DNA from 2 places in the Ferrimonas sp. genome. Region 2 is predicted to be linked to the other one. Evidence: predicted binding sites of a transcription regulator. Region 2 holds the regulator's gene; the other holds the start of a gene.
The links. Region 2 encodes sigma-54, which starts transcription at its own class of promoters, with help from an activator protein. Its sites were predicted from a motif close to GTTGGCACGNNNNTNGNNT; they were not measured.
Positions count from the first base shown of each region.

Region 1: ACN0RV_RS06310 (superinfection exclusion B family protein) is a predicted target of sigma-54. The motif match lies at 3,374-3,392, and genes of this name have one in related genera.

Region 1 is NZ_JBLXDO010000004.1:181,364-196,267, reverse strand. Features, by position in the region: gene ACN0RV_RS06325 (HlyD family secretion protein) at 1-679, opposite strand, end outside; gene ACN0RV_RS06320 (hypothetical protein) at 812-1,297, shown strand; gene ACN0RV_RS06315 (TetR/AcrR family transcriptional regulator) at 1,936-2,700, shown strand; gene ACN0RV_RS06310 (superinfection exclusion B family protein) at 2,715-3,320, opposite strand; gene ACN0RV_RS06305 (DUF342 domain-containing protein) at 3,453-5,126, opposite strand; tRNA gene ACN0RV_RS06300 (tRNA-Leu) at 5,230-5,316, opposite strand; tRNA gene ACN0RV_RS06295 (tRNA-Leu) at 5,376-5,462, opposite strand; tRNA gene ACN0RV_RS06290 (tRNA-Leu) at 5,485-5,571, opposite strand; gene ACN0RV_RS06285 (methyltransferase) at 5,915-6,928, opposite strand; gene ACN0RV_RS06280 (putative bifunctional diguanylate cyclase/phosphodiesterase) at 7,150-9,606, shown strand; gene gshB (glutathione synthase) at 9,675-10,625, opposite strand; gene rsmE (16S rRNA (uracil(1498)-N(3))-methyltransferase) at 10,639-11,370, opposite strand; gene ACN0RV_RS06265 (endonuclease) at 11,357-12,091, opposite strand; gene ACN0RV_RS06260 (SprT family zinc-dependent metalloprotease) at 12,127-12,621, opposite strand; gene ACN0RV_RS06255 (ion transporter) at 12,618-13,436, opposite strand; gene ACN0RV_RS06250 (hypothetical protein) at 13,452-14,591, opposite strand; gene metK (methionine adenosyltransferase) at 14,708-14,904, opposite strand, start outside.
Region 2 is NZ_JBLXDO010000001.1:342,919-357,822, reverse strand. Features, by position in the region: gene ACN0RV_RS01690 (DNA-3-methyladenine glycosylase 2 family protein) at 1-685, opposite strand, end outside; gene ACN0RV_RS01685 (hypothetical protein) at 917-2,125, shown strand; gene murA (UDP-N-acetylglucosamine 1-carboxyvinyltransferase) at 2,181-3,440, opposite strand; gene ACN0RV_RS01675 (BolA family protein) at 3,457-3,708, opposite strand; gene ACN0RV_RS01670 (STAS domain-containing protein) at 3,728-4,015, opposite strand; gene ACN0RV_RS01665 (MlaC/ttg2D family ABC transporter substrate-binding protein) at 4,012-4,650, opposite strand; gene mlaD (outer membrane lipid asymmetry maintenance protein MlaD) at 4,662-5,129, opposite strand; gene mlaE (lipid asymmetry maintenance ABC transporter permease subunit MlaE) at 5,131-5,913, opposite strand; gene ACN0RV_RS01650 (ATP-binding cassette domain-containing protein) at 5,910-6,713, opposite strand; gene ACN0RV_RS01645 (calcium/sodium antiporter) at 7,009-7,971, shown strand; gene ACN0RV_RS01640 (KpsF/GutQ family sugar-phosphate isomerase) at 7,989-8,963, shown strand; gene kdsC (3-deoxy-manno-octulosonate-8-phosphatase KdsC) at 8,969-9,517, shown strand; gene lptC (LPS export ABC transporter periplasmic protein LptC) at 9,514-10,068, shown strand; gene lptA (lipopolysaccharide transport periplasmic protein LptA) at 10,055-10,597, shown strand; gene lptB (LPS export ABC transporter ATP-binding protein) at 10,594-11,325, shown strand; gene ACN0RV_RS01615 (RNA polymerase factor sigma-54) at 11,393-12,844, shown strand; gene hpf (ribosome hibernation promoting factor) at 12,868-13,155, shown strand; gene ptsN (PTS IIA-like nitrogen regulatory protein PtsN) at 13,158-13,604, shown strand; gene rapZ (RNase adapter RapZ) at 13,601-14,467, shown strand; gene ACN0RV_RS01595 (HPr family phosphocarrier protein) at 14,445-14,717, shown strand; gene pmbA (metalloprotease PmbA) at 14,770-14,904, opposite strand, start outside.

The sequences.
Region 1 (14,904 bases), on a different contig from region 2:
CCAGGAAGATCACCGGGGTGCCAGCGCTGAGGTAGCTGCCCTCACTGAGTTGCAGGTTGGTGACCCGGCCCTCGGTGGGGGAGAGGATGCGGGTGCGCTGCAGATCCAGCTCCGCCTTGGACAGTTTGGCCTGAGCCAGCAGGATGGCGGCGTCCCCATCCTGCTCCGACAGCTGGGCCTGAAGCCGGTGGACTTCAGCCATGGCGGCGGCCACCGCCGCGTCGGCGATGGTGGCGGCGTTCACCGAGTCATCCAGTTGCTCCTGGGTCACCAGGCCGCGCTTGACCAGGGTCTGGTGGCGCTCAAGACGAAGCTGATCATTGTTGGCCTGCTGACGCTTCTGCGCCAGGGTCAGGCGTGCCACCTCCAGCTCCTGCTGACGGGCCAGGTGATCCTGTTGGGCTTGCTTGAGATCCGCCTGGGCCTGGGTCACCGCCAGCTGATAGCTGCGGTCGTCCAGGGTCATCAGGTGGCTGCCGGCGGACACCTTTTGGCCATTGCGCACCTCAACGGCGATCAGGTTACCGGAGACCTCCGGGGCGATGTTGGCGACGCTGCGATGCAGCTCGGCCTGGGTGGTAAAGGGCGCCTGGGTGTCGCTGCCCATTAGGAACAAGGCGAATCCCAGGGTAAGGCTGAGCACCAGGTAGAGGCTCCACTGGTATGGGGTTTGACTCATTTTTGTTTCACCTGCAACAATATTGGTTGCAGCATAGCATACCCACCGGGGCGTGAAAAAAACGTTTTCTGAGGCACCGCTGTGGGGAATTGGTTATCTTGGCGGAAGAGGTGCAATTTCAAGGAGAGTGCCATGGCGCGCAAAACGGCGTTGCTGTTGATACTGGCTCTGGCGGGCTGTGTTGGGCTGCAGGGCCAGGTTGACCATGTCCGAGCCCCGGCCGAAGCAGCGTCGAGTCCACCGCCGTCGGAACTGCCTCTGCCGGCTCTTGCTTCGGATCAGGCCAGGGTGGAGCAGGTGCTGGGGATGGAGGGCGACAAACTCTGGATCGCCCTGGCGGCGCGCCCCGCAGGCATCGAGCCTCAGGTGCTGCTTACCCCCCGGGGGATGAGGCTGCCCTCGGTGTCGGGGCGTTGCCCCCTGGAGCGCAATCTGGCCCGGGCCCTGGTGGTGTTTCTCAATGAGCGCCTGGCGGGACAGGTGATGACCCTGGAGGGGATGGCCCTCACCGAACAGGGGATGGTGGCGGATGTCACCCTGGATGGCCAGCCGCTGCTGCAGAGGCTGGAATCAGAGGGGCTGGCCCGCCCTGCAGGCAGCCTGGGATGGTGCCCCTGAACATTTTTTGCAAGCCTGGGGTTTAAATGCCATCTGATTGAGTGATGCCAACACGGGAAGCTGCTCTCAACAGGTGTTCACGGAGGCATCACGGTTTCCACACAGTTGCGTCGGGCGGCTGTGACGGAGATGGGTCATTCCAATTACCGCTATTTATGACCCAGTAATCAAAACGTCTAATTGACTAAACGGAAAGGTGGAATAAATTGTCTGGATGAATATGAGGTAGGGAATTAATTAAAAATCTCACTGGGTTAACGTCCTGAGAAATATGTTAATTAAATAAGTGGCGTGCTATTTTAATCCTTCGTGGGATCCCTGCTTGATTGACCCGAAGTGATTTCAGTCACTGTTGACTCTGCGCCAGAATGGGGCGTTGAACCCCATTGGGGCGGGATTTGCTGTTATCGGTGTAAGGCAGATTTGCAGTAATTGGCATTCAGTGTGCCAAATTGGGCGATCACCATGAGATCGGGGCTCCAGGGCAGGAGGTCGATTATGTCTGAATTTTTAAAGTTAACGTGCTAACGCTCAAACTTTTTGTTTTTGGCTTTCATTAAACGTGGCGTAGCTAACATTCGAGCGTGATTTTCAGGCGTACAGTGGGTCCAGATTTGCGTTTTAAGGAGTTCATTGATATGGAGCAGGAAGCTAAGTCCGGGCTCAATTCTAGCCATTGGGCTTCGCCGGTGCACGCCCGTTTCCGCCAACGGGACCAGGCACTGTTGCGATTGGGGGAGAGTCTGGTGAAGGAGCAGGGTATTGTCTCTTTCCGCTTCTCCGAGTTGGCACCCCGTGCTGGGTGCAGTGCAGGGACGCTGTATAAGCACTTTAACTGTAAAGAGGATCTGCTGGTCGCCATCTTCGCCAAGCATGTGGAGCTGTTGACCGAACGTCAGCCTGAGCTGATGAATGCGGACCTCAACCACGCCGAGCGCTGGCTGGCGATGCACCTCTATGGTGCCATGGCCGTGGCCCACACCAGTTGGTCTCTGGGCTTTAACGCCCTGGCCGGTGCCGAGGGGATCGTGGATAAGGTGAGTGACTACCGTCTGCAGGAGATGCAGATGTTTGTGGATCAGGCCTGTTCTACTGCCAAGCGGGTCGTGGAAGCGGCGCGTATTGAAGGGCAGCTGGTGTCCGATGATCAGGAGATCGAGGTGGCCCATGCCACCATGGTGGCGTGCCAGCGTGGTGCGACGACCATGATCAACAATCCGATGATCGCCCAGAATCTGAATTTCAATCAGATCCAAAAGCTGTATGACAGCCTGGCACTGATCACCGGGACCCTGAACTGGCGGGTGGGTCTGACCCCTGAATCCCGCGACCGGGTGATCAAGGCGGTGGAAGAGCAACTGATTGCTCTCGAGCAGGAGCACGACCTCTCTGCTGTGTTCTAGGTTATGACAGCCCCTTAGGCAGCGTGGCGGCTGCCTCGGGTCAGATTGGCCGCGAATTCGGGTCGACTGGCCAGCAGCCGCTCTCTCTGCTCTTCGCTGAGCTGCCCCTCGGGCAGCCTCAGTACCTTCCGAGTCAGTTTCCCCCTGGCCATGGCGGTGATCTTCAGCGGTGCCACCGGCCCTTCAATTGCGTACTCTTCTACTGAACCCGCACGGGCGAGGATGCCTGACTCCACCAGGGCACTGACGCCATGGTGATTCAAAGGCATGGGCACGCTTCCGCGAGCCTGCAGGATAAATTCACGTAAGATGGCCCGCTCGGTATTGTCCAGGGTCTGCACCTTCTCCTCCATCAGCAGCTTCTGCTGGGCGGCAAGTCGCTGCTGCATGATGCGGCCGAAGATCAGGCGTCCGGCCAGAGTGGCCAGATAGGCGCAGCTGGCCACCACCGCCAGACCCAACCAGGAGGCGTAGTCGGTTACCCACTGTTGCAGGTAGAGAGACTGGGCCCACTTAACCGGCAGCCACAGCAGGGCCAGGCTGGTGACCAGGAGCCACAGCGCCAGTTTGTAGAGAGGGGCGTTGGTCAGGGTATGGATCTGAGAATCCTGACTTCCCATGGTGGTGAGTCCTCGCGTCGAAAAATTGGCGGATACGGGCATTCCCCATTGTGAAGCAAAAGGGGTGCCAGCTTACAGGCTAGAGTCTGGCGCGCCGCACCTAGTAAAAAGGTCGAGAAAGATCAACGACCTCTAGTTGTTGGGGTTAACCAGGGGCTCGACCTGAATGGTGTTGCCGTCGTTGAATACCTTGCTGGGGCCATACTCCCTGGCACTGGTGAGGTGCTGGGTGCCAATCTCCACCTCCACCTGGGGATAGAGACTGTGGCTGATACTGACGGCGACCCGATTGAAGAAGCTGGCCAGCTTCTGGTCGGTTTCCGACAGCAGCAGTTGGGCTTCGGCAAGCCTGGCACTGTTCTGCTGCTGTGCCTGGGTGAACTGGGCCACCAGCCTCTTGCGCTCCTCGTCGCTCTTATCCTTGGCCATGGAGGCCTTGTTGACCGCCTGGCGCAGCTTATAGCTTTGGGCCAGCAGAGACTGCTCTTTCTGGTGATACTCCTTGGCCATGGCACGCAGGTGCTGTACCCCGAGGCCTGCCCGAATGCGGCTCTGAGTGGCGGCACGGGAGCCCAGGTTGATGCAGTTCACCGAATAGGTCACCTGAGTCAGGCCGCCGACGATGTCGCCCTTCTTGCCGTTGGGTACCCCGACGGTAAGGTTATTGCCACTGTGGGACTGGCAATGAACCAGTTGGGTCTGGACCAGGATGTCGCCGCCCGCCTTGAGGTGGGCGTACTGGGCGAAGGCCAGGTGGATCTCGCCTTCGGCCTCCAGGGAGGTGCTCAGTTTGCTGTTGTCGACAAGGCGACCGATTACCCCCTTACCCACGACGATGTCTCCGCCCGCTTTAAGCAGTTCTCCATCCACAAAACCATTGACTGTAATGTCGCCGCCGGCCTGAACCCGCATCTCCTCATCCACGTTGCCGTTGATGACGACGTTGCCGTGGTAGTTGATGTGGCCGGTACCGACATTGACGTCTTTCAGGGTCAGGACCTCGACTATCTCCAGCCCATCCTTGGTCTCTTTGGGCTGGCCGTCGGAGCTGGCCAATAACAGGTTGGGATCGTTGTCGGCGGTGGTGGTGCCCTTACCCGCCTTCAGTTTGCGGTCCTTGCCGGGTTTGGCCTTGAGCACCTCACCGATAACGTTGTAGCCGTCGACACCGGGCTCGGCGTCGTGTTTGCGCATCACCTCGTCGCCAGCCTGGACGGTGACAATCTCGCCAAGGTCGCGCATGTCCACCTTGCCGTTGTCGAGGATCTTAGGGGCCATCAGCCTTTCTCGATTGAGTTTGACCAGGCGTTCCAACTGGGCATCCCGGCCATTCTGGGCGGGTTTACCCTTGGCGATGGTGGCACTGATGCTCTCCCCGGGAGAGGCGGACTCCGCCTGCTGCAACAGGGTGTTGATGGCGTTTTTCAGCAGACCGTTCTGGATGGCAAGTGTCTGGAGCTCCTGTACCAGCTCCTTAAAGCCGATACGGCGACCACCCTGGGGTGAGGTCAGGGTGGCCGTTACCTCCATCTTGTCGGTGGAGAGGTTGAGCTTGCACTCTCCATCCAGCTTCATCGCCAGTGGGATTCGCTGTACCTGAGCCTTGTTGGCGCCCTTGGCCTGATGCTTCAACAACTGCAGAGCCTTGCGGACGTCGTTGTCGAGGAAGGCGCACTGGCGATAGGGAGAGTCGTCCACCAGAGACTTAAGCTGGCCCAGTTCCACTAGGGCATGCTTTTCTGGGGTGAGATCCACACAGAGGGTCTGGTGTTCTTCGTCGAAAAAGAGGAGGTCCGGTCCTATCATTGCGCCATTACTTTTGCTAATTAGGCGAGTTCAGCGAGTATACCGGATTGTTGACAATGGGGAATAGCAAAAAGCCCCGACCATGGGTCAGGGCTCAAAAATTTGGTGCAGAAGGAGAGACTTGAACTCTCACGTCCTAACGGACACTAGCACCTGAAGCTAGCGCGTCTACCAATTCCGCCACTTCTGCAAATATCGAATAATCGATTCAGGTCTTATTTTTTGTCGGCTTACCATCTCAAAAGAGAATGGTGCAGAAAGAGAGACTTGAACTCTCACGTCCTAACGGACACTAGCACCTGAAGCTAGCGCGTCTACCAATTCCGCCACTTCTGCATTTAGCCGTGGTATCGATGAGTGGTGCAGAAGGAGAGACTTGAACTCTCACGTCCTTGCGGACACTAGCACCTGAAGCTAGCGCGTCTACCAATTCCGCCACTTCTGCTCTGCATTTCCTCATCGGTACGGGGGCGCATTATAGAGAGATTCCGCGCCCCGTCAACACCATTATCCAATTAGTTTTTCGTTCGAGCAAATTTTAATCTGAAACGCCAGGGCGTGGTGATCCTTGCTGTTTGGAGTTTGGCCGGGGATGACGGCAACCAATCAAGGAGTTCGAGTGCGGGTCTAGTGGGTCTAAATCAAGATCGAGCGACGCCGAGTGGTTGTCGTCATCCCCGGCCCCGAAGGGCGCCGCCTGTTACGTGTTACTCACTCATTGAGGGGAGCGCCAATATCCTGATGCAGGCAGCGTTGCAGGTTGGCGCAAAGCCACACAGCAAGGGTTATCACGTCCTATGGTCAGAGTAGATTTTGAACTTTTTATCCTGTGCGGCGATGTTGACCCTGCCGAAGGCCTTTTCCAGGGCGTCGCCGTAGGGCAGGTGGTGATTGGCCACAAACAGCAGTTGCCCACCGGGCTTCAGGTGTTTGCGGGCACCGGCAATGAAGGCCTCGGCGGTGGCAAAGGTCTGTTTGCCCGCGTGATGGAAGGGCGGGTTGGAGATGATCAGATCAAACTCCCCCTCCACATCACTGAATCCGTCGGAGGGGTAGACTCTTGCCTCCAGGCCGTTGGCGGCCAGGGTGGCCTGGCTGCAGGTCAGGGCGAAGGCGTTGATGTCCACCATCTCCACCTGAGTCTGGGGGGCCCTGGCCTTGATGGCGGTGCCGATGATGCCGGCGCCACAACCAAAATCCAGAATCCGGCCCTTCAGCTCCGGCAGGTGTTCGAGCAGCAGGGCGGTGCCTGCATCCAGTTCGCCCTGGCTGAATACTCCGGGCAGGGCGCACACCTCGACGGCGGGATCCCCGGCCCGGTAGGCCGCAGTGGCGGTCAATTCAGGCTGGGCCGCGGACCGACTGATGCCCATCAGCATCTGGCAGTGGGCACCGGTGGCGTACTTGCTGACAGGATCGAAATGGGCCTTCATCAGCTTGGGGGCGCTCTTGATCCCCCCCTTGTTGTCGCCAACCAGGAAACAGGGGGTGCCTTCAGGCAAGCGGGCCGCCAGCCACTGCAACAGGTGAGTGGCCAGGGCCTTGGCGCCGGGCAGCACCATGATGGCGGCGTCCACCTCAGGCAGGTCTGTGGTCAGGTCGCAGCCGAAATGGAGATCGCCGACCTGGAGCTCCTTCAGGTGGCGGTGGACCAGGTAGTCGTGGGTCAGGGCGGTCACCGTCATTCCCTGCCGCTGCAACTGAGGAATCAGGCCATCTGCCATGGGATTCAAAATCAGCAGGCGCGGTCCGAGTTCGTCGGCGTACTTCTCTATCAGGCGGCTTGGGTTGGTCAGGGTCATGGTGCTCAGGGCCGAGTAAAAAGGGGCGCCAGTATAGCACTGTGATGGGGCCTTGCCTGTAGTTGCGGAAGTTCAACAAATTTTTCAGTCCGTTCCGGATGTGGCTGATCCCTGTTCTACACTAAGTTTCATAGGATGTTCTTCGGAGCAGGTGCAGTAATGGATTCGCGGCTGATTGCCCTGCTCACCGGGGGGCGGCCCGCTGTCCTTCAGGAGAGACGATGAGCCGTTCTAAGGCCCTTCCCTTTATCAGTCTGCGCTGGAAGTTTCTGCTGGTGCTGGCTGTCATTATGACCCTGCTGACTCTGTTGCTGGGGCAGTTGGCCCTGCGTCATTTCGGTCAGCAGCGGCAGCTGGTATTGGCGCAGCAGGCGGAGTTTCTCCAAAGGGATTATCACCAGACCCGGGAGATGCTGATTGGGCAGCTGGTGTCTGTGGGGCGCGAGCTGGAACAGAGGCTGGCTCAGCACTCGGATCCCCTCCCAGGACTCAGGGCACAGTGGCGTGAACTGCGTGGCCTGTGGCACCTGTCCGGTATGCACCTTCACAATATTCAGGGTGAGAATCTGCTGTCTCTGGGGGGCTATCCTCTGCCCGGGGACAAATGGCTGGATGCCCTGGAATCCAGAGATCAGCGGCTGAGTCGAGCCCGCTGTCGGCCCGGCTGCATCCTCGAGGTGGCCATGCCCGTTCCCATTCAGGGGAAGCTGCACATTCTGGTGCTCTCCACTCCCCTGGAGCGAATCCCCGAAATCCTGGCTGACCATCACGATATCGAATTGGCGATCCTGGGGCCGCCTCAGGAGAGCAGCCTCAATCCATGGGGTCGCCCCATTCTCAGCCTGACCCACAGGGAGAGTAACTATCCGGTGCTCAGCGGTGCCGCCTCCCTGGTGACGCTTGAGCAGCTGTCCGACAGCCCCCGCTTGGTGGAGCTGGGGGGGCGCCACTGGAGCCTGTCCCGATGGCCCATTGACGGCGGCCACCAGCTGCTGCTGTTCAGCGATGTCAGTGACCTGGAGCTGGGACTGCAATCCTACCTGAGGGATATGGCGGGCCTGATGCTGCTCTGTGTGCTGGCGGCGGCACTGCTTGGCGGCTGGCTGTTCTGGCGTCCACTGAAGCGGGTCCAGGCGCTGCAGAAACTGCTGCCTCTGTTGCCCAATCGTGATTACAAGAGGTTCAGGGAGCGGCTGGCCACCGGAGGTGCGGGCTTCAGCGATGAGGTGGACCGCCTGGAGCAGGCGGTGGGCGAGACCGCCACCCAGCTGGAGAAGCTGCATGAGGAGGTGGACAGGTACACCCATGAGCTGGAGCGGTTGGCGATGATGGATACCCTCACCGGTCTGCCAAACCGAACCATGATGCACCATGAGCTGAGCAAGTCACTCAGCAGCCTGGGCCGGACCGATGAGAAGATCGCCCTGCTGTTCCTGGATCTGGATGAGTTCAAGCGCATCAACGATACCCTGGGTCACGATGTGGGGGATGAGCTGCTGAAGACCGTGGCCAACCGCCTGAAGAAGAGTGTGCGTTCCATGGATACGGTCTGTCGCCTGGGCGGTGATGAATTCACGGTGATTATCCGTGGCCTGGGAGAGGGGGCCAACATCCACAGGATCATCCACCAGATCTTCGTTTCCCTGCAGCAGCCGGTGCAACTGGGGCGCCACACCCTGATCGTCACCACCAGCATCGGCGTGGTGTTCTGTGACAACCCCATGGAGCGGCCGGAGGAGCTGCTGAAGCGGGCGGACCTGGCCATGTATCAGGCCAAGCAGGCGGGGCGCTCCAACTACCGGGTGTTCGACGATCAGATGCTGGAGCTGGCCAGCCGCAAGCTGATGCTGGAGGCGGACCTGAGGCTGGCCCTGGAGGAGGGGCAGATTGCCATCAGTTTGCAGCCCATCCTCTCCATCCGTGAGCAGAGGGTGGTGGGGTTTGAGTCTCTGGTGCGCTGGTATCACCCCAGCCGCGGTCTGCTGATGCCGTCGGAGTTTATGAAGGATCTGGAGGGGAGCAGCGAGATTCTGGCCCTGAGCGACTGGGTGCTCAAGCGCAGCATGAACCTGTTGCTGAAGCTGACCAAGCTCTCCGGCAATAGGGACTTCTACATCGCGGTGAACCTCTCGCCCCATCAATACCTGCACGCCAGCCTGGGGCACCGCATCGAGACCCTGCTGCAGGAGCTGCAGGTGGCGCCAAACCGTCTGCTTCTGGAGCTCACCGAGGAGAGCCTGATCAAGAACCTGGAGCAGGCGATGACCACCATGGAACGGCTCAAGGGGATGGGGGTGCGCATCGGCATCGACGATTTTGGTACCGGCTACTCCTCACTGAGCTACCTGAAGCAGCTGCCCTTTGATGTGTTGAAGATCGATGGCAGTTTCGTGCGGGATCTGGACAGTTCGGATGTGGACCGCAATATCGTCAGCTCGGTGATCGATCTGGCCCACAACCTGCGCCGCTCGGTGATCGCCGAAGGGGTGGAGAGCCATGACCAGTTGCAGTACCTGCTCAAGGCGGGCTGTGATCATGCCCAGGGCTACCTGTTCTCGCCGGCCCTGGATGAGCAACAGGTGGTGGAGCTGATTCGCCAGTTGGGCAACACCCTGGAGTGGCAGCGCATCGAGTCCCTGCAGGCGGTGTTCCACCCCCTGAGCGGCAGTCGTAATTGAGTCTGACAGGCCAAAGTCGACCAAAAGAAAAGCCCCGGTTTACCGGGGCTTTTACATGTTATAGCCGCTTAGCGCTGGGCCAGGCGAGCCTCGATGGCATCGAACAGCTGGCCGGTGATGTCCACCTCGAACGCCGCTTCGATTTCGCGGATGCAGGTTGGGCTGGTGACGTTGATCTCGGTGACCTTGTCGCCAATCACATCCAGGCCGACGAAGATCAGGCCGCGACGCTTGAGCTCGGGGCCGATGGCCCGGGCGATGGCCCAGTCGCTGTCGGAGAGGGGGCGGGCTTCGCCACGGCCGCCGGCGGCCAGGTTACCCCGGGTCTCACCGCCCTGGGGAATGCGGGCCAGGCAGTAGGGCATAGGTTCGCCGTCGATGATCAGGATACGCTTATCGCCATCCTTAATCTGGGGCAGGTAGTTCTGCACCATGGTGTAGCTGCTGCCGTGGGCGGTGAGGGTCTCGATGATCACCCCCATGTTGTCCCCCTCCGGCTTGATGCGGAAGATGGACGCCCCCCCCATGCCATCCAGAGGCTTGATGATGATGTCCTGGTGTTTGGCGTGGAAGCGGCGGATGCGCTCGGCGCTGCGGGTCACCAGGGTGTCGGCGGTGAACTCGCTGAACCAGGCGGTAAACAGCTTCTCGTTGCAGTCCCGCAGGCTGGAGGGTTTGTTGACGATCAGGGTGCCCTGCTCTTCAGCCCGCTCCAGCATGTAGGTGGCGTAGATGTATTCGGTGTCGAACGGGGGATCCTTGCGCATCAGGATTACGTCCAGATCAGCCAGGGGCCGCTCTGCCGCTTCCCCAAGGGAGAAGTGGTTGCCCTGCTCATTGCGTACGGTCAGCGGGCGCATGCTGGCCAGGGCTTCCCCCTGATCCAGATACAGGTCCGCCATCTCCATGTAGTGCAGTTCGTAGCCCCGCTCCTGGGCCGCCATCAGCATGGCAAAGCTGCTGTCCTTCTTCAGGTTAATCTCCGCGATGGGGTCCATCACTATGCCGAGTTTGATCACGCTGTGCTCCTTTCTAGCCCAGGTCGCCGAAGCGGGTCTGCAGGGCGGTAATGGCGGTCAGGGCGGCGGTTTCCGTCCGCAGTACCCTGGGGCCGAGTAGAATGTCGGTAAACTGGTGCTGGCGGGCGGATTCAATCTCTTCCGCGCTCAGTCCCCCTTCGGGGCCGATCAGCAGCCTGGCTCGCTCCATGGGGGAGGGCAGGGTCTGGATGCTGTAATCCGCCCTGGGGTGCAGGTTGAGTTTGGTGGCCGAGGTTTCCTCTGCCAGCCACTCCTGCAGCTTCATCACCGGCCGTACCACCGGGATGGTGTTGCGGCCACACTGTTCGCAGGCGCTGATGACAATCTTCTGCCACTGAGCCAGCTTCTTGTCCAGGCGGTCCCCCTGGAGTTTTACGCCGCAGCGTTCTGACCACAACGGGGTGATGGTGTTCACCCCAAGCTCCACCGATTTCTGGATGGTGAACTCCATCTTCTCGCCGCGGGAGATCACCTGTCCCAGGTGCAGATTCAGCGGGGACTCACGGTCATCGGCCAGTTGCTCCAGCACCTTGATCTCCACCTGCTTCTTGCTGGCGGCGGTGATTTCGGCGGGGTAGGTGTGGCCATCGCCGTTAAACAGCTCCAGGGCCTGGCCGGACTGCATCCGCAGCACCCGACCGACGTGGTTGGCCCCGTCCTCATCCAGTGCCACCAGATTGCCTGGGACCAGGGGGCCGGGTTGATAGATTCTAGGGATTCTCATTGGCTTCCAATTGTTGGCATTGCTGAACCAGGTGGGGGTTAGGCCACCCCTGCTGCTGACTGACCAGGCGGTGGCGTTCGCACTCCAGGGCGGTGACCGGATAGAGCCTGTCCCAGCTTTGCATCAGCTTGAGTTGAGATCCCGATAGCTTAACCCGATATTGCTCCTGCATATAGAGGTAGGTGCGGGCGATGGCACCGCGGGCACGCTCCGGAGGCTGGGCTTTGCGTCCCTTGAAGTCCACCACCATCTGGCAATGACCGTACTGGAAGGGGGTCTGTCCCATGTCGGTAAAGCGGTAGTTGGCCCGGTCACCGTTGACCTCCCCCAAGGCGGGCACCAGATTGTGCATATCCGCCTCCATCGCCTTGAATCTTTTGTCTTTTCGACAATTTTTGCGACCGCCCTCTTGCCAGCACTGCAACTGGTGACCAAAGGCCCAGGCGGGCATCACGTGCTCCCATTCGATGCGGCCGGCGCGGGTTTTCTGTTTTCGAACCTGGTAGCCGCAGCTTTGCAGATCCGGTAACAGTTTTTTTCCCTCCTTGTGGTAATCGCAGCCGCAGTAGAAGGTGGTGGCACCGGGAAGGTGGTCGTAGACCGAGACCAGCTGCCGCTTGGCGGCGTTGAAACTGGTGGGGGCTGCCGCGACAGACGCGGTGGCCAAAAGCAAAAACAGTAATGATTTCATTTTATTGAGTCGTAGAACCTGTGCCGGCATAGGGTACTGCCGACCGGAGCTAACTCAAACTGATTTCATTGACTGGTGGGGGTGTCCGGGATCAGGGGCTGATTGCACAGGCGACACAGGTAGCGTGCCTGACCACGGCGCACCTTGTTGTGACGGCGTACCGTCAGGGCATGCTCCTGACAGCCGCAGCGATAGGGATAGGTGGCCGGGGCGACGGAGCTGATGTCGAAGCTGTGGCGGGCCCTGGGTGGGCAGTCAAACACCCGGCTCATCAGGGCCTGCCATTCGGGGCCATGGGGGCGGACCCTGCCGTGCAGTTGCCAGGCGAGCAGGTGGGCCACCTCGTGGGGCACCACCTCTGCCAGGAAAGCGTCCGGGTTCTCCGCCAGCAGCACCGGATTGAAGCGCAGACGGTTCTCCTGAAGGTGGGCGGCACCGGCGCTCTGTCCTCGCAGCTTCAGGCTGATCTGGGGCCTGGGGAAGGTCTGGCCCAGACGCTGTTCGGCGGTGAGGTAGCAGGCCTCTACCCTTTCTGCCAGGGCCTGTTGCAGCCCGGTCACACCTGCTCCTCCAGCTCGGTGCCACAGTGGTTGCAGAAGCGGGCGTCCTGGTCGTGGCCGGAGCGGTCGCAGTTTTCACAGCGGCGCAGGTCCCGGTGCAGGGTCATCTCCTGATGGATGGTGGCGGTGAAGATGCCGGTGGGCACCGCCAGCACCGAGTAGCCGAGGATCATGGTGACCGAGGCCACCAGTTGCCCCAGGGTGGTTTGGGGACTGATGTCTCCGTAGCCCACAGTGGTGATGGTGACAATCGCCCAGTAGATCCCCTTGGGGATGCTGGTGAAGCCGTGGACCGGCCCCTCCAGGATATACATCACCGAGCCCATGACGCAGGCCAGCAGCAGCACGAAGGTGAAGAACACGGTGATCTTGCGCAGGGAGCCCTTGATGGATCGCCACAGCAGGTTGGCCTCTGCCAGGTAGCGGATCGCCTTGACGATGCGAAATACCCGCATCACCCGCAGCAGCCTGAGCACCAGCAGGTACTGGGTGCCCGGCAACAACAGCTGCAGATAGGTGGGCAGGATCGCCAACAGGTCGATGACGCCGTAGAAGCTGCGGGCGTAGTGGCTGGGCTTGGGGGAGGCCCACAGCCGCACCAGGTATTCGGCGGAAAACAGCAGGGTGAAACCCCACTCGGCGTGCCAGAACAGCCGACCGTACTGGCTGTGAAGGGCATCGATGGAGTCGAGCATCACCACCAGCACGCTGAGGAGAATCATCCCCAGCAGGAAGAGGTCGAAGGCCTTGCCCGCTGCGGTGTCGGTGCCGAAGATGACGTCGAACACCCGCTCTTTGAGACTTGGGTTACTCATGGTGTTGCTGCTCTATCAGAGGCTGCCAATCGCCTGGGTCAGCATGGCGCGGATCTGGGCGACGATGGCCGCTTCGGTGTCCGCTTCGTACTGGGCGATTCTCGGGGTATGGATATGGCCGGTGGGCACTTTGGCCTCCAGCAGGTTGCCCAGGCGGATGCTGCGGTAGCTGATCTCATTGGAGAGGTAGCCGCCGCCGGAACCGGAGACCGACGTCTGCCCTGACAGCTCATCCAGGCCAGTGGCCTCAAATTCGCCTTTCTCCAGGGTGGCCACCTGATGATTATCGTTGATTTTCCAAGGACCTTTGGCCCGCTGCATGGCGGATACCGGCAGAGAGAACTCCACAAATTCCGGCCCTGCCAGGGGGGAGTCCATCAGCCTGGGGGCCAGGGGCGCCTCCTTGGTGGCTCCGGTGAAGATGTTGCGGTTGCCCGGCGCCTTGGCACTGCGGTTGAGGCCGGGGAAGCGCTCCAGATCGAAGTCGCTGCGGCCCATGGAGACGGTGACCACCATGTCCACCTTGTTGCCCTCGAGGTAGGGGGTAAGCAGAGATTCGATCAGCCCCTGGTCGAAGTCTTCGAAGCGCACCGGGATCATCGCCGCCTCCACCTGGGCGGAGCGGCCATTGAGGTGCAATACCTGGCCATCCAGGGCCAGGGCCGCCAGGCCTGAGGGGTTGGACTGGTTCAGGTGACGGTCGAGGAAGAAGGGGTCGAAACCGGTGACCAGGATCTTCAGGTCCGTGCCCTTGTTGAAGCGGATGTCGCTCATGCCGCGGGAGGCGCGCTCGAAGGCGTCGATGCTGACCTGCTGCTGCCAGTCTGCCGGTTGATAGCCCGCCGCCTGCTGCTTCATCTCCCGGCGCACCAGCAGGCGGTTCCAGTAGAGGGGACGGTCATCCAGATCGCCGGATTGCACCCGGGCCACGGCGTGGCGCCACAGCCGGCTGCCTGACAGGGTCATCGCCTGGGTGTGCTGCTGTTCATCGGCGGCGCTGCGGTGGTGGTCGATGGCGCCGTCGCTGATGGGGGCCAGGGGGGTAAGCAACTCGGGCAGGTCGGTTTCGACCTGGGCCACTCTCAGCTCCTCCGGGTCCAGCACAGCGGCATTCAGGGACAGACTGAACAGGGTCAGCAGGGCAAGGTGTCGCATCGGGATCTCCCTATCTCTGGTTATTGGCAGTCAGGGTATCACAGATGATCTTCGGTACCCGGATACAAAAAGAGGTGCCCTTGGGCACCTCTTCGGTCTTGGCGGAATCGCCTGGCTTACAGGCCGGCGTCGGCGCGCAGGGCCTCTGCCTTGTCGGTCTGCTCCCAGGGGAACTCGACGCGGCCGAAGTGACCGTAGGCGGCGGTAGGCGCGTAGATGGCACGCTCCAGCTTCAGCATTTCGATCAGGCCGTAGGGGCGCAGGTCGAAGTGGCGGCGTACCAGCTCGATCAGCTTCTCTTCTGGCAGCTTGC
Region 2 (14,904 bases):
CGGACAGGGCCCGGCCAGACAGAAAACGGATCAATCCGACCCAGTCCAATGGTGGGCGGTAGTTCAGCGTCAGGCAGCATCCCTGAGGCTGTCCCGCCTCACCTCGGCGAACCTGGCTCGGCGTCAGCCGGAACTGACGAGCAAAGGCATCATTGAATCGTCTGCGGGATTGGAATCCACACGCCAGGGCAACGTCCATCACCGGCAGCTGGCTCTCGGCCAGCAACTGCTTGGCGAACAGCAGCCTGTGGTTCAACGCATAGTTCAGCGGCGACACCCCGAGATGGCGCTGAAACAGGCGACGCAGGTGACGGTCGCTGACCCCCAGGCGCTCTGCAAAGGGCCCCAGGGGCCCATCGAGTTCGCCGGCGTGAATCAGTCCAAGGGCTCGCTCCACCGTGGTTTCGCTGCCCCGCCACGCCGGGCTCAGCGGGGCACTTTCGGGACGACAGCGCAGACAGGGGCGGTACCCTGCCGCCGCCGCGGAAGCGGCGTTGTCGAAGTACTCTACGTTTTCAGGCTTGGGGGCAGGGGCAGGACACACCGGACGGCAGTAGATGCCGGTACTCTTAACCGCGGTAAAGAAGCGGCCGTCAAAGCGGCTGTCCCGGGCCAGACGAGCCTGTTCACATTGCTCATGGGTCAGTTTCATGGCAGCCAGCTTACCACAGGCCATGAGCGGCATGAGCCGTATCCGGACCTCACCCTGATTGACCCTTGGTTCCTGAGCCGGAAGGGTTCCAGATCCGTGAAGGGTCACAGCGCAGAGCCTCTCCCGTTTGACCCAACCCAATGTTTTCAACATCGGTTCAGAAAGAAAGAGTTATCCGGCATCTTCTTCACATTTTTTCCACTCACCAAAGCATTTAATCCAAACGAAATGCATGAAATGACCATATAAATCAGAGACATAAAAATGACAGAATTCAAAAGATTGACGCTTTCCAGTCTGGTGGTGCTGTTGGCCGCCTGTGGAGGAGGTTCAGAGAATTCCTCGCCCCAGACGGAGCCATTGACCGGCTATCTTAAGGACTCCGCACTCAGTGGTGTCAGCTATCACACCGGCAGCTTAAGCGGCGTGACCGGTCCGAACGGCGACTATCAATACCGACGCGGCGAGCAAGTGACGTTCAACATAGGAACCTTGGCTTTGGGTCAGGCTCAGGGCGCCCCTTTGACCACCCCCTTAGAGCTGATGACGCAGTACAGTTACGGTGACGACGAGATCACTAATCTGGTGCGCCTGTTGATGGCATTGGATTCTGATCAGCTGCCGGGCAACGGCATCCAGATCAGTGAAGCGCTGCGCTTTCAGTTGGAGCAACAGATCGATGCCTCTCAGATGCCCCTGGACGAGGACAATATCGCGTCACTGCTATCGCAACTGAGTTTTGAGGATGCTTTGGGCAACACCACCACGGTCACTCTGCCCTCTACAGATCAGGCACTGGTTCATCTGGACAACACCCTGAGGTGCGGATACGCCGGCCTCTATGTCGGCGAATACTCAGGAGATGACTCCGGGGTATTTGCAGCAGCTGTTGACCCGGCCTCTCTCACTGTCAGGGGTTCACTGCACAGCAGTCAGCCGTATGAGCCCCTGTTCGGCATCGAGGCAACGGCTCCCATCTTCCTGAGCAATCCCGACGAGCCCATCTCCATGGGGATCACCGGCGCTGGCAGTGATGCGGGCTTCCTCGGAACCATCTCCGACTACTCAACCATCAGCGGCACCTGGATCTGGCCCGACGTTCGCAGAGGTGGCAAGTTTCAGGCAGAAAAAGCCGTGGAAGAGGAGGCGGGGGCCCAATACAAGTATGTGGGGACCTATACAATCAACCCAATTGAAGGCACACCGGTGGATGGGGTCATTCAGGTACTGGTTCAGGAGGATGGGACTGCCGACATCGATTACATCAACATCTTCGATGAGGAACACACCCATATCCGCACCACGGTGGAACAAGGGCAGTTGGTGTTCACCCTCTACGATGAGTTCTTTCACCAGCAGCCCAGCTTCACGCTGCCCCTCGCCCTAAGGGAGGGGGAGGTGATCGACCTGATGCTGACGGACAACTACAACGGAAACGATTACAACTTTGCGCTCAGCAGCTGCCGGTTGTAAGGCCCACAAAAAAGCCGGCGCAATCGCCGGCTTTATTCATACTCCAACAGGGGGCCTAGATCAGACGCACCACGTCGGCACCCAGACCCGCCATCTTGGCTTCGATCTGCTCGTAGCCGCGATCCAGGTGGTAGATGCGATCCACTATGGTGGTGCCTTCCGCCACCAGGCCGGCAATCACCAGGCAGGCTGATGCACGCAGATCGGTGGCCATCACCTGGGCACCGGTCAGGCGCGCGCCCCCCTTGATCAGGGCGGTGTTGCCCTCCAGATCGACGCTGGCGCCCATGCGCTGCAGTTCGGGGATGTGCATAAAGCGGTTCTCGAAGATGGTCTCGGTCACCTTGCTCACGCCCTCTGCCACCACGTTCATGGCGCAGAACTGGGCCTGCATGTCCGTGGGGAACGCAGGGTGCGGCGCCGTTTTCAGGTCCACCGCCTTGGGCTTGTTGCCCAGCATGTCCAGGGCGATCCAGTCGTCGCCGCGCTCGATGGAGGCCCCGGCCTCCTCCAGCTTCAGCAGGACGGCGTCCATGGTGTCCGGAGCCGCACGACGACACACGATGCGGCCACCGGTTGCGGCGGCGGCCACCAGGTAGGTCCCGGTTTCGATGCGGTCGGGCATCACGTCGTAATGGATGCCGGACAGGCGCTCCACACCGTGAATCTCCAGGGTATCGGTACCGGCACCGCGCACGTCCGCGCCCATGGCGTTCAGGCAGTTTGCCAGGTCCACCACCTCGGGCTCCCGGGCGGCGTTCTCAATGACGGTGACACCGTCGGCCAGAGCCGCGGCCATCATCAGGTTCTCGGTACCGGTCACGGAAACCATGTCCATCAGGATGGTGGCACCTTTGAGGCGACCATCGACCCGAGCCTTGATGTAGCCCTCTTCCACCACCACATCGGCACCCATCAACTGCAGGCCGTGAATGTGCAGGTTCACCGGGCGGGCGCCGATGGCGCAGCCACCGGGCAGAGAGACATCGGCGCGACCAAACTTGGCCAGCAACGGACCGAGAATCATGATGGAGGCGCGCATGGTCTTCACCAGGTCATAAGGCGCCACATACTGATCTATGGTCTGAGGGCGGATCGCAATCACGCCCTCTTTCAGTTCACTGACCTCTGCACCGAGTTGACGCAGCAGTTGTGCACTGGTGTTCACGTCTCTCAGAGCGGGAACATTGCCGATACGCATCTCATCATCCGCCAGCACCGTGGCCATCAGAATGGGGAGAGCGGCGTTTTTTGCACCAGAGATGGTGACTTCGCCGGCTAAGGGGCCGGCTGCCCGAATTTGCAGTTTATCCACGCTGAATCAATCACACTCAGAGGTTGAACATCTTTTCGCGTTGCCACTCCGCTGGCGTGAGTGCCTTGATGGTCAAGGCGTGCAGGGTGCCGTCGGTGATCCTCTCCATCAGCGGGCCATACACGGCCTGCTGGCGCTTCACCTTGCTCATTCCGTCAAAGACGTCGCCCACGGCAATCACCTTGTAATGGGTACCTTCTGAGGTCACGATAACCTCGTCCAGGTCCATGGTGCCCTTCAACAGATCGGCCACTTCACTGTTCTGCATTTCCCTCTCCCTCTCGCCCTCAGGCGAGTGTTAAGAATTCGATATCGTAGAGCTCGAAGAGCGCTTTTACCTTAGCCGGTACCGCCACCAGACTGAGGCTCCGTCCCTGCCCCTGGGCCTCGGAAACCCACTGCAACAGCAAGGCCACCCCGGCGCTGTCGCAGTGGCTCAGGCCACTCAAGTCCAGCTCGGTAACGGCGTCAGTCAGGGGGTTATGCCCCGGCTTGGAAAAGTAGGGCACTGAGTCCAGATCCAGCCGGCCGTTAAGGCATAGGCGGGTGTCCTGGATGGTGGCGGTTGCGCTCATTGGCTCTGTCCTGTGGTGGCAACAATACCCTGTCGATTGCGCTCCGCCAACTGTGCAGTGACAGATTCGATGCCGTTCTGGCGAATCAATCCGCCCAGTTCAGCCTGTTGAGACGCCAGCAGGCTGATGCCTTCCGCAACCAGATCAAAGACTTTCCAATGGCCCTTCTTGTTCTTGCGAGCCTTGAACTGAAGATCCACCGGTTCACGACGTTCTTCGATCAATTTCACGTTGATGGCAACGATCTTGGCATCCCCATAGGGTTGCTCAGGGGCAAACTCCAGGGTCTGATCATTGTACTTATTAAAGGCGTTGGCGAAGGTCGCCAGCATGTACTCTTTGAACTGTTCGGTAAACGCCAGACGCTGCTCCTTGGTGGCGCTGCGGGCTTGCTGGCCCATCACCTTATAGGCAGCGTATTTGTAGTCGATGTAGGGCAGCAGCTCCTCATCGATCAGGGCGCGCACCTTAGCAGGGTCCTGCTCCAGTTCGCCGCGCTCCTGGGCGAGACGGCCAAACGCCTTATCCGCCACCTCTTGCATCATCACATAGGGGTTGGTGTAGCTGGTGGCCTTGGCCGGCATCACGGCCGCCACAAGCAGAACCAGGCCCAGTTGTAGAATCCGTTTGATCATCGGCTCCTCCGTTACTCTTTACCGGCGCTATACAGGAATTGGCCAATCAGTTCCTCCAGAACCATGGCGCTGCGGGTGTCCTCCAGACGCCCACCATCCTCCAGAATTTCCGACTCATCATCGATGAATCCAGGGGTGAGGCCGATGTACTGCTCACCCAGCAGGCCGGAGGTCAGAATCGAGGCGCTGCTGTTGTCCGAGAACTGATTGAATCGGGTCTCGATGGCCAGGGTCACCTCGGGGATCAGCAGATCAGGATCCAGATCGATCTTGGCCACCCGGCCCACGACCACGCCGCCCACCTTCACTGGCGAGCGCTCCTTCAGGCTGCCAATGTTGTCGAACTTGGCGGTCAGGTAATACACGTTGGTGTGAGACCGGGGATCGATGTCCGCTACCTTGAACACCAGCACCAGGAAGGCGATCAATCCAGCCGCCAGGAATGCACCTACGGCCAACTCCAGTTTTCTATTCGTCATGCTAGTTTCCAAACATCAATGCGGTCAGCAGAAAATCCAGTCCCAATACGGCCAGGGAGGCGTGCACTACGGTGTCCGTGGTGGCTCTTCCCAATCCTTCGGCCGTGGGGACGGCATTGTAGCCCTTGTAGGTGGCAATCCAGGTTACGACCACTGCAAAGGCGACAGATTTAATCAGACAATTCACAATATCCTGGCGCCACTCCACCGAGGCTTGCAGGATGGACCAGAAGGCGCCGTCGTCGATCCCCTTCCACTCCACGCCCACCAAGTGTCCACCCCAGATACCCACGGCTACAAACATCAGTGCCAACAGAGGCATGGAGATCACCCCGGCCCAGAATCGAGGCGCAATCACCCGGCGCAGGGGATCCACCGCCATCATCTCCAGGCTGGCCAGCTGCTCGGTCGCCTTCATCAGGCCGATTTCGGCGGTCAGGGCGGAGCCGGCACGGCCGGCGAACAACAGGGCAGTCACCACCGGGCCCAGCTCACGCAGCAGGGACAGGGCCACCATGGGGCCCAGGCTGTCCTCGGTGCCAAAGTCCACCAGGATGGTGTAGCCCTGGAGGCCCAGCACCATACCGATGAATAGGCCGGACACCAGGATGATCAACATGGAGAGTACCCCCACGTTGTAGATTTGGCGCGCCAGCAGCGGCCACATCTTGGCTGGCTGAGGGCGGTGCACCAGGGCACCCCACAGCATCATACCTGCCCGGCCCAGAGAGCTGATCTTATCCAGCCCCGCAGCGCCGAGCCGGGCAACGGATTCGAGAATCATTTGTGCATCAGCTCCTGTTGATAGTCCCGAGCCGGATAATGGAAGGCCACGGGACCGTCCGCCAGTCCCTTGAGGAACTGGTTCAACTGAGGGGATTCGTTGGACAACAGGCTCTGGCTGTCACCTGCACCTATCACCTGACCATCGGCAATCACATAGGCGTAATCGGCGATGGAAAGCACCTCCTGTACGTCGTGGCTCACCACGACGGAGGTCAGTTCCAGAGACTGGCCCAGCTCCTTGATCAGCTTCACCAGCACCGCCATGGAGATGGGGTCCTGACCGGCGAAAGGCTCATCGTACATCACCAGTTCCGGCTCCAGGGCGATGGCCCTGGCCAGGGCGGCACGACGCTGCATGCCGCCGGAAAGCTCCGACGGCATCAGGCCGGCTGCCCCGCGCAGCCCAACCGCCTCGAGCTTCATCAGCACCAGTTTGCGAATCAATGATTCACTCAGCTGAGTGTGCTCGCGCAGAGGGAAAGCGATATTGTCATACACCGACATGTCGGTGAACAGGGCTCCGGACTGGAACAGCATGCTCATGCGGCGGCGCATCTTAAACAGATCCTGGCGACCGGCTTGATGCAGGTCTTCACCGTCGAACAGCACCCGTCCGGAATCCGGCTGCAGCTGGCCGCCAATCAATTTAAGCAGAGTGGTTTTACCAATGCCGCTGGGGCCCATGATGGCCGTGACCTTCCCCTTGGGGATCACCAGGTCCAGCCCTTTGAAGATGCGGCGACTGCCGCGACTGAAGGTCAGCCCCTCAACCTCGATCAGGTTGTGTTGAGTATCCACTTAGAACGTCATTCCCTAATTTCAGACACGACTTCAGATCGTAATGGGTCAGATTACCAAGAAATGGGAAAAAATTTAACAACAAAACAGCGCCCTTCCCCCACGATTCAGTTTCAGTTCAGACAGCATTGGGTCTCTAGAGTTTCAGTACGGCGAAGCCGATTTTCGCCTTTGCCGGGCACTGAACCCAGTTTATCCACCCCAAATTTTGCACTCAACAACGGGGGACGCCCTTTTCTTTTCAAAATGTTCGGGCGACAATGCGCCTCTTATACTGCCAGGCATTTTTTCAACCATGTTGCTCAACCTGTTACTTCTGGCCGGCGGGCTTGCCCTGCTGGTGTGGAGCGCCGACCGATTTGTTTACGGCGCCGCCGGCATTGCCCGCAACCTGGGCCTGCCCTCGCTGATCATTGGCCTGACCATCGTCTCCATGGGCTCCTCTGCCCCCGAAATGATGGTGTCCGCCACCGCGGCCCTGGAGGGGCGCGGAGATACCGCCATAGGTAACGTTCTCGGTTCCAACATCGCCAACATCACCTTTATCCTCGGCGCCACCGCACTGCTGCGCCCCCTGGTGGTCAGCAGCACCACACTCAAGCGTGAAATGCCGCTGATGATGGTGGGTACCCTGTTGGCCGGCTACCTGCTCAGCGACCTGGAGCTGAGCCGCAGCGACGGCCTGATTCTGCTGGTGGCCTTTGTGGCCATTCTTGGGTTTCTTTGCATTCAGGCCTGGCAGAACCGGGACACAGACCCCCTGGCTCAAGAGAGCGACGATGAGATCCCCAAAGATCTCTCCACCCCCAGAGCCCTGTTCTGGCTGGTGTTGGGTATGGCACTGCTGCCCCTGGCCTCGGGCTGGATGGTGGACGGCGCCGTGGGGATTGCCCAATGGTTTGGCATGTCCGATCTGGTGATCGGCCTGACCATCATCGCCGTGGGCACCAGCCTGCCGGAGCTGGCCGCCTGCATCGCCGGCGTCCTCAAAAATGAAGACGACCTGGCCATTGGCAACGTGGTGGGGTCCAACCTGTTCAATATTCTTGCGGTGCTGGCGATTCCGGCACTGCTGGCCCCGGGCCAGGTGGATGCCAACGCCGCCGGCCGGGACCTCTATATGATGCTGGCCACCAGCCTGGCGCCTCTGCTGCTATTGTGGATGAAAAAACGTCAGATACTGGGACGCATCGAAGGACTTATCCTTCTGGTTGTATTTATTGCCTATCAGGGCATGCTGTTTAGTCAGGCGGGTTAAAGGAGCAAAGCGACACCATGACCAACCCCTCTCAACTGCGTCAATGGGGACGCGAAGTGATCGATGTGGAGATTGAAGCCCTGCAGGGGATGCAGCAATACATCGACGACAGCTTTGTGGCCGCCTGTGAACAGCTCCTGGCTTGCCAGGGGAAGGTGATCGTCATGGGGATGGGCAAATCCGGCCACGTGGGCAACAAGATTGCCGCTACCCTGGCCAGCACCGGCACCCCCTCCTTCTTCGTCCATCCCGGCGAGGCCAGCCATGGCGACCTGGGGATGCTCACCGAGCAGGATGTGGTGGTGGCCATCTCCAACTCCGGCGAGGCCAGCGAAATCATGACCCTGATGCCGGTGATTCGCCGTCTGGGCATCCCGGTGATCGCCATGACCGGCAAGCCGGACTCCAGCCTAGCCCGGCTGGCCCAGGTGCACCTGTGCATCAAGGTGGAGAAGGAAGCCTGCCCCCTGGGGCTGGCGCCCACCTCCTCCACCACCGCCACCCTGGTGATGGGGGATGCCCTGGCGGTCGCCCTGTTGCAGGCCAAAGGGTTCACCGCCGACGATTTTGCCCTGTCTCATCCCGGCGGCGCCCTGGGACGCAAGTTGCTGTTGCGCGTCGACGATTTGACCCACAGAGGCGAGCACCTGCCCTGTGTGGAGGAGAAGGTCTCCCTGTCACAAGCCCTGCTGGAGATCTCCGCCAAGGGGCTGGGCATGACCTGCGTGGTCAACGATCAGGGGCGTCTCACCGGCATCTTCACCGACGGCGATCTGCGCCGGGTGCTGGATGCCCGGGTGGAGATCCACAACAGCACCATAGGCCAGGTGATGACCGCCAACCCCATTACCCTGGCGGACAACATCCTGGCCGCCGAAGCCCTCAAATTGATGGAGGAGCGCAAGATCAATGGCCTGGTACGCATTGACGACCAGGGCCGCCCCGTCGGCGCCCTCAACATGATGGACATGCTCAAAGCGGGAGTACTCTGATGACCATGATCGATACCCTCTATGGCCCCGTCTCTCAGGAGAATCTGGACCGAGCCGCCAACATCCGCCTGCTGGTGTGCGACGTGGACGGCGTGTTCTCCGATGGCCGCATCTACCTGGGGAACCAGGGCGAGGAGCTCAAGGCGTTCCACACCAGAGACGGCTTCGGCATCAAAGCCCTGCAGGGCACCGGTGTTCAGGTGGCCGTCATCACCGGCCGCCGCTCCGAAATTGTTCAAAATCGCATGAGCGCCCTGGGCGTCGCCCACATCTATCAGGGGGTGGAGGACAAAGTCAGCGCCTATGAAGAGCTGAAGGCCGCCCTGGATCTGCAGGACGAGCAGTGTGCCTACATCGGAGATGACCTGGTGGACGCCCCGGTGATGGAGCTCACCGGCCTGTCCGTTGCGGTCAATGACGCTCACCCGCTGCTGCTGCGCCAAGCGCACCTGGTCACCGGCACCCGTGGCGGCTTTGGTGCCGTCCGTGAGCTGTGCGATCTGATCATGGAAGCCCAGGGCACCTTCAAGGATGCCAAAGGGATGAGCGTATGAAGCGTGAAGGGATAGCCATTGCCATCCTGTTTGGTGCCGCCATCCTGTTGACCTGGCGATCCATGGTGATGAAAGACCAGGCACAGGTGGACGTCAAACCCAGCTACCAGCCGGACTTCGTCGCCAAGAATCTGCGCAGCCGCATCTACTCAGAGTCAGGCCGCCTCAGTGCCGAGATCAATGCCGAACAGATGGAGCACTACCAGGCCCTGGCCCTCACCCGCCTGCAGGAGCCGGACTATCTGCTCTACCCTGAAGACAGCCAGGGTCAGTGGCGGGTACAGGCCACTCAGGGGCAACTCAGTGACGGCCGCCACGTGGTACTGGAAAATGATGTTATCATCACAGCCATCGAGCCCAACGAACCACTTAAGACCATTACCACCGACTATCTGGAACTGGACCTGGAGACGATGATCATGACCTCCAACCGCCAGATCAAAGGCAATGGCGAGGGCTTTAACATCACCGCCAAAGGGTTGTGGGCGGATCTGAATTTGAACCGGATTGAATTGAAGAGTCAGGTAAATGCCATCTATGAAACCCCTTAAACTGCTTCTGGCTGCCATGCTGCTGCTGGGCAGCACCGGCGCCACAGCCCTGGACAGCGACATTCACGAAAAGGTGGAGGTCAAAGCCGACAACTCTCGGGCGGATCTGCCTAACGGCATGCTGATCTACTCCGGCCGGGTGCGCATCACCCAGGGCACCCTGCTGATCAACGCCGACGAGTTGCGCGCCGAAGCCACCGACGACAAGGTGGTGACCACCCTGATCGCCTCCGGCTCTCCCGCCACCTACCAACAGATGATGGAGAACGGCAAACTGGCCCAGGCCGAAGCCGCCGAAATTCGCTACGACATCCAGAAACGCATCCTTACACTGAAAGGGAAAGCGGAGATGCGCCAGTCCGGCAGCCTGGTTCAGGGCGACACCATCCAGTACGATCTGGAGAAGCAGATGCTGGTGGCCGAAGGCAACAAGGATGAGCAGATCACCACCATCTTCCAGCCCGCGGAAGCCGACCTGAAATCCCTGGCCGAGCCCAAGGAGAAGAAAGAGGGTGAGAAGCAGCAATGACCCGCTCAACCCTGACCGCAGAGAAATTGGCCAAGGCCTACAAGGGCCGGGAAGTGGTCAAGAATGTTGGCCTTGAGGTCAGCACCGGCCAGATCGTGGGTCTGCTTGGCCCCAATGGCGCCGGCAAGACCACCACCTTCTACATGGTGGTGGGCCTGGTGCAGAACGACCGGGGGCGGATCCTCATCGACGGTGAGGAGATCACCCTGCTGCCGATGCACAGCCGGGCCCGAAAGGGGATCGGCTACCTGCCCCAGGAATCCTCCATCTTCCGCAAACTGTCTGTGTACGACAACCTGATGGCGGTGCTGCAGACCCGTAAAGGGCTGAGCCAGTCCCAGCGGGTGGAGAAACTGGAGCAGTTGCTGGAAGAGTTTAACATCACCCACATCCGCGACAGCCTTGGGATGAGCCTGTCCGGCGGCGAACGCCGCCGGGTGGAGATCGCCCGGGCCCTGGCCGCCGATCCCAAATTCATCCTTCTCGACGAGCCCTTCGCTGGCGTCGACCCGATCTCGGTGATCGACATCAAGAAGATCATCCAGCACCTGAGGGACCGCGGCCTGGGCGTACTGATCACCGACCACAACGTCCGTGAAACTCTGGACGTCTGTGAACACGCCTATATTGTCAGCCACGGCGAGCTGATCGCCCAGGGCGAACCCGCCGCCATCCTCGAGAACAAGCTGGTGCGCTCGGTATACTTGGGCGACCAGTTCAAGCTATAGTAATTTGAACTCCCGACCAGGAATACAACCGGAAAAAACAAGAAGGAATAAGGACAGGTTGTTGTAAATGAAGACTTCTCTACAGCTAAAGCTGGGACAGCAGCTCACCATGACCCCGCAGCTGCAGCAGGCCATTCGCCTGCTGCAACTGTCGACTCTGGATCTCCAACAAGAGATTCAGGAGGCCCTGGATGCCAACCCCCTGCTTGAAGTCGAGGAGGATCTGAGCCCAGCCGTCCCCGACACCCCGGATGCCCCTTCCCGGGATGAGCTCGAGCCCGCCCCGGAAGCCGCCAGTCTGGACACCAGCGAGGCCCTGAGTCAGACCGACATGCCGGATGATCTTCAGGTCGACGCCTCCTGGGATGAATATTACACATCCTCCCCGGCCCCCATGGCCAGTCGGGAGGATGACATGCCCTTCCAGGGCAGCACCGGTGACAGCCTTCAGGGCCACCTGCTGTGGCAGATGGAACTGACCCCCATGTCCGATACCGATCGCGCCATCGCGGTGGCCATCATCGATGCCACCGATGAACGCGGCTACCTGACCCAGACTGCCGAGGATATTCTCGAAGCCATGGGCGACGACGAGGTCGAGCTGGACGAGGTGGAGGCGGTACTCAAGCGAGTGCAGCGCTTCGACCCTGTGGGCGTCTGTGCCCGGGATCTGGCGGAGTGCCTGCTGGTGCAGTTGAGTCAGTTCGATGGGGCGACTCCCTGGCTGGCTGAGGCCAAGATGCTGATTCAGGAAAATATGGATCTGCTGGCCAACCGCGACTTCCGCGGACTGATGCGCAAGACCCGCCTCAAGGAGGAGGAGCTCAAGGAGGCGATGGATCTGATCCAGACCCTCAACCCTCGTCCCGGCAGCGCCCTGGTCAGCGACAATGACCAGTACGTGATTCCCGATGTGGCCGTCTCCAAGCGCAAGGGGCGCTGGGTGGTAGAGCTCAATCCGGACACCATGCCCAAGATCCGCATCAACGAGCAGTATGCGGCCCTGAGCCGCAACAGCCGCAACCAGGCGGACAGCCAGTTCGTCCGCGGTCACCTGCAGGAAGCCAAGTGGTTCCTGAAGAGCCTGGAGAGTCGCAACGATACCCTGCTCAAGGTGGCCAACTGCATCGTCCAGTTCCAGCAGGGGTTCCTGGAATACGGCGACGAAGCGATGAAGCCCATGGTGCTCAACGATGTGGCCGAAGCGGTGGACATGCACGAGTCCACCATCTCCCGGGTGACCACCCAGAAATATATGCATACGCCCCGTGGCATCTTCGAGCTGAAGTACTTCTTCTCCAGCCACGTCAGCACAGACAGTGGCGGCGAGTGCTCATCCACGGCAATTCGTGCTTTAATTAAAAAATTGGTTGCTGCAGAGAATCCTAAGAAACCTCTCAGTGACAGTAAAATGGCGGAGCTGCTGGCAGAACAGGGCATCAAGGTGGCGAGACGGACCATCGCCAAGTACAGGGAAGCCCTGGGCATTGCTCCATCCAATCAGCGGAAACAGCTGTAACCAGCAAAAAAGGAGGAACCTATATGCAAATCAATCTGACCGGTCATCATGTCGAGATCACTACCGCTCTGAGAGATTATGTGCACACCAAGTTCGACAAGCTGGAGCGCCACTTTGACCATATCTCCAACGTCTACGTGGTGCTGAATGTGGAGAAAACACAGCAAACCGCCGAAGCCAAACTGAATCTGAGTGGCCGCGAAGTGTACGCGACCCACCACCACGACAACATGTACGCGGCCATCGACGGCCTTATCGACAAGCTGGACCGTCAGGTCATCAAGCACAAAGAGAAAATTTCACGCCATTAATCATGGACATATCCACGTTACTCAGCCCGGAGTGCGCCACCATCGCCGCTCCGGGCCTAAGCAAGAAGCGCGCCCTGGAGATGATCTCCCAGTTGGCGGGCGAGCATCACGGCAACCTGAACCCCCAGCAGCTGTTTGAAAGCCTGCTGGCCAGGGAGAAGATGGGTACCACCGGCATCGGCAAGGGGATCGCCCTGCCCCATGGCCGGCTAGCCAACATCGACCGCCCCATTGCCGTGTTCATCAAGTGCGACGAAGCGATCCCCTTCGACGCCATCGATGGCAAGCCTGTGGACCTGCTGTTTGCCCTGTTTGTCCCCGAGGACGCGGTACAGGAGCACCTGGCCACCCTGGCCGCCATGGCCAAGACCCTGCAGGACAAAGAGACCTGCCGGGCCCTGCGTAAATGCAGTACCGACTCGGAGCTTTATGCCCTGGTGACCTCGTGAAGCTGATCATCCTCTCCGGACGTTCCGGTGCCGGCAAATCCGTCGCACTTCGGGTCCTCGAAGACCTGGGGTGCTACTGTGTCGACAACCTGCCCGCGGTGATGCTCCCCTCCCTGGTGGAGGAGATGCTGGATCAGTGCGACACCCTGGCAGTCAGCCTGGACATCCGCAACCTGCCTGACCAGGCGGAACAGATCCCGGAGATTTTGAAGCACCTGCCGGACTCCATCGAAAAACAGATCTACTTCCTGGACGCGTCAGACACCAGCCTGATCAAGCGCTACAGCGAGACTCGCAGGCTGCACCCCCTGTCGCGCAGCGGCACCTCCCTGGCGGAAGCGATCGCCTCAGAGACCCAACTGCTGGCCCCCATTCGCGACCTGGCCGATCACAGCTTCATGACCGACGGCCTGTCGGTCCATCAGCTGGCCGATGAGATGCGCACCCGCCTGCTGGGTCAGGCGGAGCGGGAGCTGCTGTTGGTGTTTGAATCCTTCGGCTTTAAACACGGCATTCCCAAGGATGCCGATTACGTGTTTGACGTACGCTTCCTGCCCAACCCCCACTGGGATCCCGCCCTGCGACCGCTCACCGGTCTGGATAAACCGGTGCAGCGCTACTTCGCCAAGGAGTGGATAGTGGCGCGCTTTATCGAACACACTGAGAACTTCCTGCTCAACTGGCTGCCGATGCTGGAGCGCAACAACCGCGCCTACCTGACCGTCGCCATCGGCTGTACCGGTGGCCAGCACCGCAGTGTCTACATCGCCGAGCAGCTGGAGCAACGTTTCCGTCAGCGACAGAAGCAGACCTCGGTCCGTCACCGTGAACTGGACAAACGTGAAGCTGACAAGAACCCTTAAAGTCGTCAACAAGCTGGGCCTGCACGCCCGCGCCGCCACCCGGCTGGCGCAGTTGGCCCATAACTACGACGCCCGTATCCAGGTGATCCACGGAGACCAGAGCGCCAGTGCCGACAGTGTGCTGGGCCTGCTGATGCTGCAAACCTGCCAGGGGCAGGAGGTGACGGTGATCTGCGAGGGCCAGGACGCCGAGCCCGCCCTGGAAGCGGTCACCCAGCTGTTCAGCGGTCGCTTCGACGAATCAGAATAAAAAAACCGGAGCCTGGCTCCGGTTTTTTATCTCATTGGCACACCAGCCCCGATCAGTTGCCGGCGACCTTCATGGCACTCAGCAAGATGGAACCTGTCTTGATGCTGGTACGGGGATCCACATCGGTACCCACCGCCACCATATCCCGGTACATCTGCTTCAGGTTGCCGGCGATGGTGATCTCGTG